DNA from 3 places in the Thalassospira xiamenensis M-5 genome. Region 1 is predicted to be linked to each of the others. Evidence: predicted binding sites of a transcription regulator. Region 1 holds the regulator's gene; each other region holds the start of a gene.
What was found. Region 1 encodes LexA, which represses DNA repair genes until DNA is damaged. Its sites were predicted from a motif close to ATGTTCTANTTTGGTTC; they were not measured.
Positions count from the first base shown of each region.

Region 2: a site for LexA is predicted at 2,473-2,489, ahead of uvrA (excinuclease ABC subunit UvrA). Genes of this name have one in related genera too.
Region 3: a site for LexA is predicted at 1,918-1,934, ahead of TH3_RS08470 (PA0069 family radical SAM protein). Genes of this name have one in related genera too.

Region 1 is NZ_CP004388.1:2,224,908-2,229,170, forward strand. It holds gene trpD (anthranilate phosphoribosyltransferase) at 1-177, shown strand, start outside; gene trpC (indole-3-glycerol phosphate synthase TrpC) at 174-971, shown strand; gene moaC (cyclic pyranopterin monophosphate synthase MoaC) at 971-1,471, shown strand; gene lexA (transcriptional repressor LexA) at 1,619-2,326, shown strand; gene TH3_RS10510 (ComEC/Rec2 family competence protein) at 2,390-4,263, opposite strand, start outside.
Region 2 is NZ_CP004388.1:2,057,962-2,062,224, reverse strand. It holds gene nagA (N-acetylglucosamine-6-phosphate deacetylase) at 1-96, shown strand, start outside; gene TH3_RS09695 (Gfo/Idh/MocA family protein) at 140-1,207, shown strand; gene fbaA (class II fructose-bisphosphate aldolase) at 1,228-2,307, shown strand; gene uvrA (excinuclease ABC subunit UvrA) at 2,500-4,263, shown strand, end outside.
Region 3 is NZ_CP004388.1:1,790,826-1,795,088, forward strand. It holds gene TH3_RS08465 (hypothetical protein) at 352-630, shown strand; gene TH3_RS08470 (PA0069 family radical SAM protein) at 740-1,903, opposite strand; gene TH3_RS08475 (inverse autotransporter beta domain-containing protein) at 2,036-3,628, opposite strand.

The DNA.
Region 1 (4,263 bases):
AAAAGCGCCTATCGCGATATCGTTCTGCTGAATGCCGCAGCCGCCCTTGTGGTGACCGACATCGCAACCGATCTTGCCGATGGCATCGCAAAGGCCCGCACCGCAATCGATTCCGGCAAAGCCGCAGAAACCTTGCAGGCACTAGTCCGCATTTCCAATCAGGGGACCGCAGCGTGAGCGACGTACTCGAACGTATCTGTAAGGACAAACGCGACCACATCGCCGCCTGCAAGGCGCGAAAGTCACTTGCCGACCTCGAAACCGCAGCCAGATCACAATCCGCACCGCGCGGCTTTATCAGGGCGCTTGAAACATCGGTTGCGGATGGTCGTTACGGCCTGATTGCCGAGATTAAAAAGGCATCCCCGTCCAAGGGCCTGATCCGCCCGGATTTCAATCCGCCCGTTCTGGCGCAAGCCTACAAGGCCGGTGGGGCAAGTTGCCTGTCGGTCCTGACCGACATCCCCTATTTCCAGGGCGATGACAGCTATCTGATCGCGGCACGTAGCGCGGTTGATCTGCCGGTCCTGCGCAAGGATTTCATGCTTGATCCCTATCAGGTGACCGAAGCCCGGGCCCTTGGTGCCGATTGCATCCTTCTGATCATGGCCGCCCTCGAAGACGCCCGGGCCGCCGAGCTTGAAGACGCCGCAAACAGCCTTGGCATGGATGTCCTGATCGAGGTGCACAACGCCCCGGAACTCGAACGCGCCCTGAAACTGAAATCAAAGCTGCTTGGCGTTAACAACCGCAATCTGAAAACGCTGGAAGTCTCCCTGACCACGACCGAAGAACTCGCTGGTATGGTTGATGACAGCCGGATGCTGGTCGCCGAAAGCGGCCTGTTCACGCACGATGACCTCGCCCGCATGGCAAAGGTCGGCGCGCAATGCTTCCTGATCGGCGAAAGCCTGATGCGTCAGGACGACGTCACCGCCGCCACCCGTAATATTCTTGGCCTCGCGGCCTGATAACGGAACAAGACACAGGCATGGCAGACAAACTTTCGCATATCGACGCTGCTGGTAATGCCGTCATGGTCGATATTTCGGCCAAGACCGATACCGCGCGCGTCGCCATCGCAAAGGGCCGTGTCCTGATGTCGGCGGAAACGGCCCGGCTGATTGCCGAACGCGGCCATAAAAAGGGCGACGTTCTTGGTATCGCCCAGCTTGCCGGGATTATGGGGGCCAAGAAAACCGCTGACCTGATCCCGCTTTGCCATCCCCTGCCTCTAACCTCGGCCGAAGTCACGCTGGAACTCGCAACTGACACCGATGCGGTAGATATTGTCGCGACATGCAAAACCACCGGCAAAACCGGGGTGGAAATGGAAGCCCTGACCGCCGTTTCCGTTACCGCACTTACCGTGTTCGATATGTGCAAGGCGGTCGATAAAGCCATGCGGATTACCGATATTCGCGTTGTCCACAAGGAAGGCGGAAAGTCGGGTACTTTCACCGCCGACTGATCCCTGGAAATACCCAAATTTCGTTTCTTGACCGAAAGAATGCCCTTAAACGGTGATTTTTCGGGTTGTGGTGCTTGACGAACAAGCAGAACCAAAGTAGAACATTTATGTATTCGGTTTGTTCTTATTACTGGTTCGGAAAAAATCATGCTGACGCGCAAGCAATACGAATTGCTGGTCTATATCGATAATTACCTTCGCGATCATGGCATCTCGCCCTCTTTTGACGAGATGAAAGAAGCCCTGAGCCTGAAATCCAAATCCGGCATTCATCGCCTGATCACCGGGCTTGAGGAACGCGGTTTTATTCGCCGTCTCGCCCATCGGGCCCGCGCGCTCGAAGTCCTGCGTCTTCCCGATAATAATGATGACGACGCGGCGGAAACGCCCAACAATGTTACCTCTATCGCCTCCGCGCGAAAGGCTGCGCATCGGCCGGCAACCGTGCCTTCGGCCTTTTCGGAATCGGGTGAATCCGTTTCCCTGCCGCTGTTTGGCCGGATTGCGGCGGGTACCCCGATCGAAGCCCTTCGCGATCAGACCACAATGGTGCAGGTCCCGGCAGCGCTTCTGGGAACCGGCGATCACTATGCGCTTGAAGTTTCCGGTGATTCGATGATCGATGCCGGTATTCTCGATGGCGACACCGTCCTGATCCAGCGTTGCGAACAGGCCAATGATGGCTCCATCGTTGTCGCACTGGTCGACGACGCCGAAGCCACTCTGAAACGCCTGAAACGTGGCCGTGGCGAAGTTCTGCTGGAACCGGCCAATGCGCGTTATGAAACACGCGCGCTGTCGCCTGATCGTGTCCGCATTCAGGGACGTCTGATCGGTTTGCTCCGCCAATACTGATAGAATACCGAATAAACCGAACAAACCGAAAGAAACGCCGTCGGCCTTGCCTGGCGGCGTTTTTTATTTGACCACCCTGCCCCCGATGATAATCCACGGCCAGATGCCGGACGTTTCACGCACGGTTTCGATCACCGGGGCGGCATCGGGCCGCAACGCAATCAATACGCCCCCCTGCCACCATAACAGGTCATCATCGATGACAGTCACATCCGGCGCACAGATATCACGCGGCATATCGCGTTTCAGGCTGATGATCATATCGCCATGGCGGCATGCATAGAACGGATTGGCAAGATCATTGGCAATGATCACCTGCCGTCCGGCGATCCTGACGGAACAAACCGTTGCGTCGCATTTTTCGATGACATTGCCGGCATCATGATCGGCGATACCAAATCGCGCCATCCAGACCGACTGCTGAAAATCCGAAATGCCTTCGGGCAGGACAAGTTTGTCGCGCACCCTGTCGCGAATTGCCCAGCTTTCCTGATCCCCCGAAACCAGAATATCCGCCGGGCGATACAGGATTTGCGCCGCAATCGCCACGCATAGCGGAATGACAGCAAACCGGGCAATCGCGTTCCCTCGCCAGACCAGCCACCAGGCCATCGCCATCATGATGCCGATGGCAAATACGGCACTAAACTGCTCGACATGCCAAAGCCCCCAGGCCTGATCGGCGGCAAGGCTTGCGGTTTCAATCAACAATGTCAGTCCCGGCTTCATCAACCACAATGCCAGTCCCCCGGCTCCGAACGGCATCAGAACAAGCGTCGCCACAATCAGCGGCATCACCCAGAACGCCATCACCGGAATGGCAATCAGGTTGGACACGATCCCGATCATCGAAATCCGCCCGAAATGAAACCCGATGATCGGCGCGGTCACCGCCGTAACCAGCAACCCGGTCATCACCAGCCCGGCAAAAAACAGCCAAAGCCGGAATAGCCATGACCGATCCCCCGACTTGTCAAACCATCGCCTGCCCGGACCATCATAAAACGCTACCAGAACCGACACCGCCGCAAAGGAAAGCTGAAAGCTTGGCCCCAAGACCGCATCGGGCCGCAGGATCAGAACAACCAGCGCCGCAAACGCCACCAGCCGCAACGATATCGCCCGCCGATCCAGCAGCAACGCAATCCAGACAATCGTCAACGTCACAAAGGCACGCTGCGTCGGCACACTGGCCCCTGACAGGCCAAGATAGATCCCCGCTGACACCATCGCCCCGATAGCCGCCCATTTCTTGATCGGAAACCGCAGCGCAAGGGCGGGAATGGCCGCCATGCCAAACCGCAGGAAAAAGAAAACCGTCCCGCTTAAAAGCCCCATATGCAGCCCGGAAATCGCCAGAAGATGCGCCAATCCCGATTTGCGAAGATCATCGGCAATTTCCGCACTGACATCGCCCCGTTCGCCGACAATCAATGCCTTGGCAATCCCGGCCTCTGCGCCGGTAAGGCTCTGATCGATTGCCGTCATGATCGTCAGGCGCAGACTTTCGATCCGGTCCGAAACCGGCTGCATCATTCCTGTTTCGGCCTTCTTGGTCACACTATATTTATGGCCGAAAACAAACCCGGTCGCCCCGATCCCGTCCAGATATAATCCGCGTGAAAAATCCGGGTCGCCCGGCACGGACGCCGCGCGCAACGGAAACAGCCGCGCCGTTGCCACGATATGATCCCCGACGGAAAGCTCATCGCCACCTGGAAGGCTCAATCGCACCTTCCAGTCAAATGCCCGGTCCTCAAGCCCCGCGATCCGCATTGGTGCCACGGTCATGCGCATCCGCCCGCCCCGTGGCTCCAGAAGCGTGATGTCGCCCTCGATCTCTGTCATGTAAAGCGTCTTGGTCAGAAGCCCGGATGGCGCCCTTTCAAGATGGATGGATGCAATCAGCAACCCGCCACAAAAAACCGCCAGCAGCA
Region 2 (4,263 bases), 170 kb from region 1:
GTCATGGGACACATCGCACCGGGCTATCAGGCCGACATGATCCTGTTTGATGACGATTACAACGTCACACGGAGCTGGATCAAAGGCGTAGAATAATCTCAATACAACAAAGCATTAGAAACTTATCAGGAGGCACAACATGAAGCCTGTTCGTATTCTTGTCGTCGGTCTTGGCAATATGGGATTATCGCATGCCAAGGCCTATCACGCGCTTGACGGGTACGAAATCGTCGGACTGTGTGCCCGTTCCGAAATCCCGGCAGAAAACCTTCCGGATGGTTTTGCTGCCTACCCGCAATTTACCGATTTTCATACTGCGCTGGCGGCAACAAAACCTGATGCAGTTTCGATCAACACATATACCGAAACCCATGCTGATTTTGCCATCGCCGCATTCGAAGCCGGGGCGCATGTCTTTATTGAAAAGCCATTGGCAGCTACTGCCGAGGATGCCGAACGTGTGGTCAATGCAGCCAAAAAGCACGGTCGCAAACTGGTGATCGGCTATATCCTGCGCCATCATCCGTCTTGGGCAAAGTTCGTTGAAGTTGCAAAGACACTCGGCAAGCCGCTCGTCATGCGCATGAACCTGAACCAACAAAGCAGCGGTGCTTTCTGGGAAACCCATAAACGGTTGCTCAACAGTGTTTCACCGATTGTCGATTGTGGTGTGCATTATCTTGACATGATGTGTCTGATGACCGGCGCAAAACCGGTATCGGTCAGCGCCATCGGCGTACGCCTGTCTGATGAAGTTGCACCTGAAATGTATAACTATGGTCAGTTGCAGGTGCGCTTTGATGACGGATCAGTTGGCTGGTACGAGGCCGGTTGGGGACCAATGATCAGCGAAACCGCCTTTTTCGTCAAAGATGTGATCGGACCGAAAGGCTGTGTTTCCATCACCGATGTTGAAGAAAAAGGTGCCGGTTCAGCCGATATCGACACCCACACAAAAACGAATGCCTTAAAGCTTCACCATGCTGCCACAGATGCTGCCGGAAAATTTACACAATCTGACGAAATCATCCGCACAGACGACGAGCCCGATCATGACGGCCTGTGTCTGCGTGAACAGCAATTTTTCCTAAAGTCTATAACGGAAAACCTTGACCTTACGCAGCATATGGAAGATGCATTGGGCTCCTTACGGATTGCCCTCGCTGCGGATCAGTCGGTACGCACGGGGGAAACAATAATACTCTGACCCCCAGGAGGAGTACCCACATGCCTTCCGTTAAACCCGGTGTTGTTACCGGTTCTGCCTATCGTGACCTTGTCGCTGCCTGCAAGCAGGACGGTTACGCCCTTCCCGCCGTCAATATCACATCGTCCAGCACGATGAATGCCGCCCTTGAAGCCGCTGCAAATGCCGGTTCTGACATCATCATTCAGCTTTCGAATGGCGGTGCACAGTTCTTTGCCGGCAAGGGCATCAAGGACGCAGCAGCGGCCCGTGTTGTAGGCGCTGTTTCGGCTGCACGCCATGCCCAGCTGATGGCTGAGTATTATGGTGTTGCTGTCGTCATGCATACCGACCACGCAAACCGGAAATTCGTTCCGTGGGTCGATGAAATGCTGAAATGGAGCGAAAAGGCCCATGCCGAGACCGGCAAGGCGCTTTATAGCTCCCACATGCTGGACCTGTCCGAGGAACCGCTCGAAGACAACCTGTCGACCTGCGAAGAGTTCCTCAAACGCATGTCAAAAATCGAAATGAGCCTGGAAATCGAACTGGGCGTGACCGGCGGCGAAGAAGACGGTATCGGCCATGACCTTGATACTAGTGTCGAGGAAATTGATCCACGTCTTTATACCCGTCCCGAAGAAGTAGAAGAAGCCTATCGCCGTCTTGCTCCGCTGGGCCATTTCTCGGTCGCGGCGGCATTCGGCAACGTTCATGGCGTTTATAAACCGGGTAACGTCAAGCTTCGTCCGGAAATCCTTCTGGAATCCCAGAAATATGTTTCGGAAAAGCATAACCTTGGCGACCGTCCGCTAGACTTCGTGTTCCATGGCGGTTCGGGTTCGGAAAAAGAAAAAATCGAAGAAGCCGTCAGTTACGGCGTCTTCAAGATGAATATAGACACCGATACCCAGTTCGCCTATTCGCGCCCGGTTGGCGAATATGTCGAAGCCAATGCACGTGCTTTCAAATATCAAGTGGACCCGGATACGGACCAGCCCTACAAAAAACAGTACGACCCGCGCGTATGGGTCCGCGAAGCCGAACTTTCGATGGCGGCCCGCCTCGAAGAAGCTTTCAAGGATCTTGGCGCAACCGGCCGGTCGGTTACCAAAGGCTGATCCTGTCAGTATCTAAAAAAAACAGATCAACCCGCCGGTTTTTCCGGCGGGTTTTTTCGTGGGCAATCTTGCGCGACTGCAAAAATAAACTACTCCTGACAGATACTGACAGGAACTGTCAGGGGCGCGCTTGCGTATCATAATTGGCTCCTCTATACCTTTCCCGAACATTACAGGAACAAAAGGCCCGACATGCTGACGAAAATTTCGGTTCGCGGTGCGAAAGAACATAATCTGCAAAATATCGATGTTGAACTGCCCCGCGATGCTCTGGTGGTCATCACTGGTCTGTCAGGGTCGGGCAAAAGTTCGTTGGCGTTCGATACGATTTATGCCGAAGGACAGCGTCGTTATGTCGAAAGCCTGTCAGCGTATGCACGTCAATTCCTTGAATTGATGCAAAAACCCGATGTGGAATATATCGATGGCCTGTCTCCTGCCATTTCCATCGAACAGAAAACAACATCGCGCAACCCGCGCTCGACTGTGGGAACGGTTACCGAAATTTATGACTATATGCGTCTTCTCTGGGCGCGCGTTGGCATCCCGTATTCCCCGGCAACCGGCCTTCCGATTGTCAGCCAGACCGTATCGCAGATGGTTGACCGCGTTATGGAAATGCCCGAAGGCACGCGGCTTTATCTGCTGGCACCGTTCGTTCGGGGGCGTAAGGGTGAATACAAAAAGGAACTGCGTGACCTTCGCACACGCGGGTTCCAGCGCGTCAAGATTGATGGCGAAATGTATGACATCGACGAAGCACCTGAACTGAACAAAAAACTCAAGCACGATATCTCGGTCGTGGTTGACCGTCTGATCGTCAAGGAAGGGATTGCAACCCGCCTTGCCGACAGTTTTGAAACCGCCCTTGAACTGACAGACGGTATCGTCCTGACCGAAGATGCCAAAACCGGCGAAACAACCGTGTTCTCGGCAAAGTTCGCCTGCCCGGTTTCCGGCTTTACGATAGAAGAAATCGAGCCACGCCTGTTTTCGTTCAACAACCCGTTTGGCGCCTGCCCGGCTTGCGATGGTCTTGGCACCCAGATGGAATTCGACCCGGAACTGGTCGTCCCGGATGAAAGCAAAAGCCTTGACGACGGCGCTGTTGCGCCGTGGGCCAGCACCACATCGAAATATTATCTTCAAACCCTACGTGCGGTCGCCAAGCATTTCGGCTTCAAGACCAATGTCGCATGGGAAAAGCTTCCGAAAACAGCACAGGACATCATTCTGTATGGTTCAGGTGATGAAGACGTCACGGTGACCTACGATGACGGTTCGCGCAGCTACAAGGTTGCCCGACCGTTCGAAGGCGTCATTCCCAACATGTCGCGCCGCTGGCGCGAAACCGACAGCCAGTGGGCACGCGATGAACTTTCGAAATACCAGACGGTTTCAAGCTGCCCGACCTGCGAAGGCCATCGCCTGAAACCCGAAGCACTGGCCGTGAAGATCGACAAATCCACGATTTCAGAGATCACCGATCTTTCGATTGGCAAAGCCGCCGATTGGTTCCAGGCGCTTGAAGGCAAACTGAACGAAAAAGAAACCGAAATCGCGCGACGCATCCTGCGCGAAATCAATGATCGCCTGCGTTTCCTGCGGGATGTCGGACTGGATTATCTGTCGATGTCGCGTACATCTGGCACACTTTCAGGTGGCGAAAGCCAGCGTATCCGGCTGGCGTCGCAAATCGGATCCGGCCTGACCGGGGTCTTGTATGTTCTGGATGAACCTTCCATTGGCCTGCATCAGCGTGACAATGACCGCTTGCTTGAGACCCTGAAACGTCTTCGCGATCTGGGCAACACCGTGCTTGTTGTTGAACATGACGAAGACGCCATTCGTGCCGCCGATTACGTCGTTGATATGGGCCCTGGTGCCGGTATCCATGGCGGTCGTATTGTTGCCGAAGGCACACCCGAACAGATCCAGCAGAACCCGAACAGCCTG
Region 3 (4,263 bases), 430 kb from region 1:
TCCGGCTGATCAACAACACCCGCCTAATGGCTTTGCCCGGGCGGGTGTTTTGCTGTGTGCAGCATTGAACTGGTGCCCCGGTGGGCTGTTCACAGCAACTGCACCTGCCGGTTGGCATTCGGGCGGACAAAGCTGCTGTAATCAGGCTTGACCTGACAGCATAAGGTACGTAATGATTTAAAGATGGAAAACATTGTTACACATCAGAACGCCTATTTTACGTCGTGCACACAGCGCGGCGCCTGTTGATGTGTTTGTAAATTAAACCAAGACCGGCTGCCCCAGGGCGGCCTTTGTTTTTTCCATAAACCGGTTTGCCCGAGGTGGCCCCACCAACAAGGAAACCGGAAAATGACCCATATCTCCCTTGCGGATCGCATGCCGACACTTGATTTCACGCCCAATGCCCTGAAAGACGGGATCGGGGTGGTGCCGCTTATTCTGATGGCGGGGTTTGCCGATACCATTGCGGCAGCGAGCGCGCTGGTCGCAGATGGTGCTGTCATGATCGAGGACAGACAGATTGTGGATCCTGATCATCATATCCTGAGTTACGCGTTTGATGATGGCGAAGTATTGCGCCTTACCGTTGGCGGTCAGAGAACGATGCTGATCCGTCGTGCAGAGTGATTGGGGCGGAGTGACCGGGGCGGAGTGACCGGGGCGGAGTGATCGGGTTGGTGCCCGCCGGTCGCGCGAGCAGGGCTTGGGGGTGAGGAGGGCGATGTTGCTGGTGATTTCAGAACAGCGACATTTGCCCGTTCGCGCTGGGGCGGACAAAGCCGCTGCAATCAAGGTTGAGCGACCGGCCGGTCATGCCGTGTTTTTTGCGTGCAGCATCAAACCGTCTGGCGATCAGGTCGGCAATCGGGCCGGTGCCGCGCATACGGGTGCCAAATTCGGACTGATAGCGTTCGCCGTCGCGCATCTGGCGGATCAGCGACATGACCTTTGCCTTGCGATCAGGATAATGGGCGCCAAGCCATTCTTCGAACAGATCGGCGATTTCAAGCGGCAGGCGGATGACGATGTGCGATACGGACGTTGCCCCGGCGTCACGCACCGCGGCGACCAGATTTTCGATTTCCATGTCATTCAGGCCGGGAATGATTGGCGCGCACAGGACCGTGACCGGGATACCGGCATCGGCAAGTTTGCGAATGGCATCGAGCCGGCGGTGCGGGGCGGAGGCACGCGGTTCAAGAAGGTTGGACAATCTGTGATCAAGGCTTGTAACCGATACCGCGACCGACGCGCGGTTTCTGGCGGCCATTGGCGCGATCAGATCAATGTCGCGGGTGACAAGTGCGCCTTTGGTGATGATCGAAAAAGGATGGTGGCAATCGCCAAGCACCTTGATGATGGATCGGGTCAGTTGCTTTTCACGTTCAACCGGCTGATAGGGATCGGTGCTGGTGCCAATGACAATCGGGGCGGGCATATAGCTTTTGACGGCGAGCTGTTTGCGCAATAGCGTCGGGGCATCGGGCTTCCAGAACAGTTTTGTTTCAAAATCCAGCCCCGGCGACAGGCCGAGATAGGCGTGTGTCGGCCTGGCAAAGCAATAGATGCAGCCATGTTCACAGCCGCGATAAGGATTGATCGAACGGTCAAACGGCACGTCCGGGCTTTGATTTTTGGTGATCACGCTGCGCGCGCCATCAATGCCAAGGGTGGTACGGATGCGCGGTGCGTCCTGATCTTCCATCAGGCTGGTCATCCAGCCATCGTCGACCGCCTGATGGATATGGCGTTCAAATCGGCCATCAATGTTCGATACCGCCCCGCGGCCTTTTTGCCGGCGCGCGGGCAGTAGATCCGGATCAAAATCCGGATGGCTCCAGCCTTCGCCCGGTGGGGCGGTTTCGATGTGATCGGATGTCGGTTCGATGATATTTCGCATATGTTCAAAATACAGAACAAAACAGGAACATTCAAGCGAAATACGCAGTGCCCAGGTTGCCCGCGCCGATGTCAACGCGGACAGCGGCAGGCCGTTGATTTGACATCATCCGGTTATCAACAGCTTTCCTGATTACGGGCAGGTCGGCGTTGCTGACGTGAAACTGATGGAGCCGGTGTTTGTCCCGCCACCGACATTGCATGTGCTTACATTGCCGCTGTTCCCGGAGCCGGAGAGATTTGTATTGTTACTGTTAAAGAATATCAGGTGGTTGTTTGTCGCCCCGCTGACATTGAGCGTATTATTCTCGAATACGAGGTTGTCTGATCCGACTGCTGAGAGGGCGTAGGCAAAGGTATCGTTACTGCTGGTTGTGATCGTGTTGCCGCGAATGACGGTATTTTGTGCGTTCCCCAGAACCTGTATGCCAAAGACCGTGTTGTCCGTTGCGGTGGTGGTCAAGGTGCTGTTGATAATTTCAACGTTATCCACACCGTCAATCCGCACCGCTGTGACCGCCTCTGTTGCGGGGCCTGAAACAGTAACAGTAACGCCAACAAGGCGACTGTTGGCGGCCATATTGAAAATATGGTGCGGCGTGCCGAAGCCGACCGGAGGGGCGCCATCGCCGCTTAGGCTGGCGCCCGGTGTGGTGATGGTCACAGTGCGACCGGAAGGTGTTTTAACATCAAGATTGCCCGTTCCCATGATGGTTTGGCCATCCTGCACATCAAGGCGGTCGTTGACATTGGCAAAGCTGCCGTTAAGGACCACGGTCGAATTGGCACCGGCGGATGAGATGGTCGTGGCGAGGTCGGCACTTGCTGTTGTTGCGCTGCTGACAAGCGTGATGGTGTTGCCGTTGGCCGTGCTTGTTATTTCCTCTGCCGTGGTGAATTGCCCGGCCTGACTGACGATATCAATGTCGCGCATGATCGGATCGGTCATGCGGCGTTCGATAGCGTTCAGGCGCGGTTTGGGATTGTCGCCAAAATCCTGAAGCGGGATGCGCAGGCGGAAGCTGGCGAAGCTTTGTGTGCCGCGCGGATCGTCATGCTGGATTTCAGCCCCCAGCGAAAAGCGCGAGCCTTCCCACAGGAACGGTATTTCATCAAAGGTCAGGTCAAGCCGCCCGCGAGGTCCCTGCACCGTGTCCACATCGTCTTCGGTAAAACGATAGCCGCCTGCGTAAAGGCGCAATTGTTGTGGTGCCGTGGCTTCAAACAATGGTGCGCGCCAGCCGATTTCGGCATCAAACCCGCGAAGGGCGCGTTCTTCGCCCTGACGGTACATGATCGATGCGCCGGAAAAATCCACCGTACTCAGGCTGTCTTCTACATAGCTTGTCGTGCCGACCGGCATATAGGCATTGGCGCGAAAATCCCAGTCAAGCGAAAGGGCTTCGGCCCCGAAGGTGACCTGATTGAATTTGTTGTCATACGAGCTGTGGCGGCGGTCAAAATAACCATAGCCACCAATATTCCAGCCATTATCAAGCATCTGGCGAATGCCGAGACCGAAGTTGCCTTCGTGACTGTTGGCATCATCCATGCGTGCGCGGATATTGGCAAAGGTCAGGGTGTCGTCATCCTGCCATAGCGGAATGAACAGATCGGTTTCGCCAAGATTTCGATCTGTACCGGCCTTGCCTTCAAGGTCGATATGTGGCCCCCATTTATTGGTTGGTTCCGGTGTTTGCGCATGTGCGACAAAAGCCGTGGCCATTGCGGCCCCAACCCAAAAGCCAAGCTCGTGTACCCTCATTTGTCTTCCCGCTATTTTCAGCCGCATGTGACGCGTTTGGATAAAAATGCGCAGATCATTTCTATCTGCGTATCTGGATTATCCTGTGGATTTCAAGTCTGCGGCTCGATATTTTGTGCGTTATGATTTCTGTCCCGATTCTTATAGTAACAACACTTTTTATGCTAATCCAATGATATTGATGAATTTTATTGGATATTTCTGAGATGCTCGAATTCTATTGCGAACGATCAATTTAATCTTATGGTTGTGTTTTGGCGTTTGCTAACTTGCCGTGTGAAAAATCGGTTCGTATTTCTTTTTGTAAAAGCAGCGACACGGCCAAAATCAATGCCAACCGCATATTTTTTCATTTTTGTCTTCAATCATTTTGATCTGGCTTATGCGCGGCAGGAGAAATCGCTGGCATTTTGCGCATCAGTCAGATCGGCAGTTAAGCCAGTTCATGAAATGGAAGTCCGAGGATTAGGGGATTTGCGCATGGGTCGCCACAGCAACGGCAGGGATGCGATATTTTCCTGCGCGAAGTGGATATCCATTGCGTTTTATGGATAGGAAACAGTGCGAGGTGCGCAAAAGCGGACTATTGAGCCCCG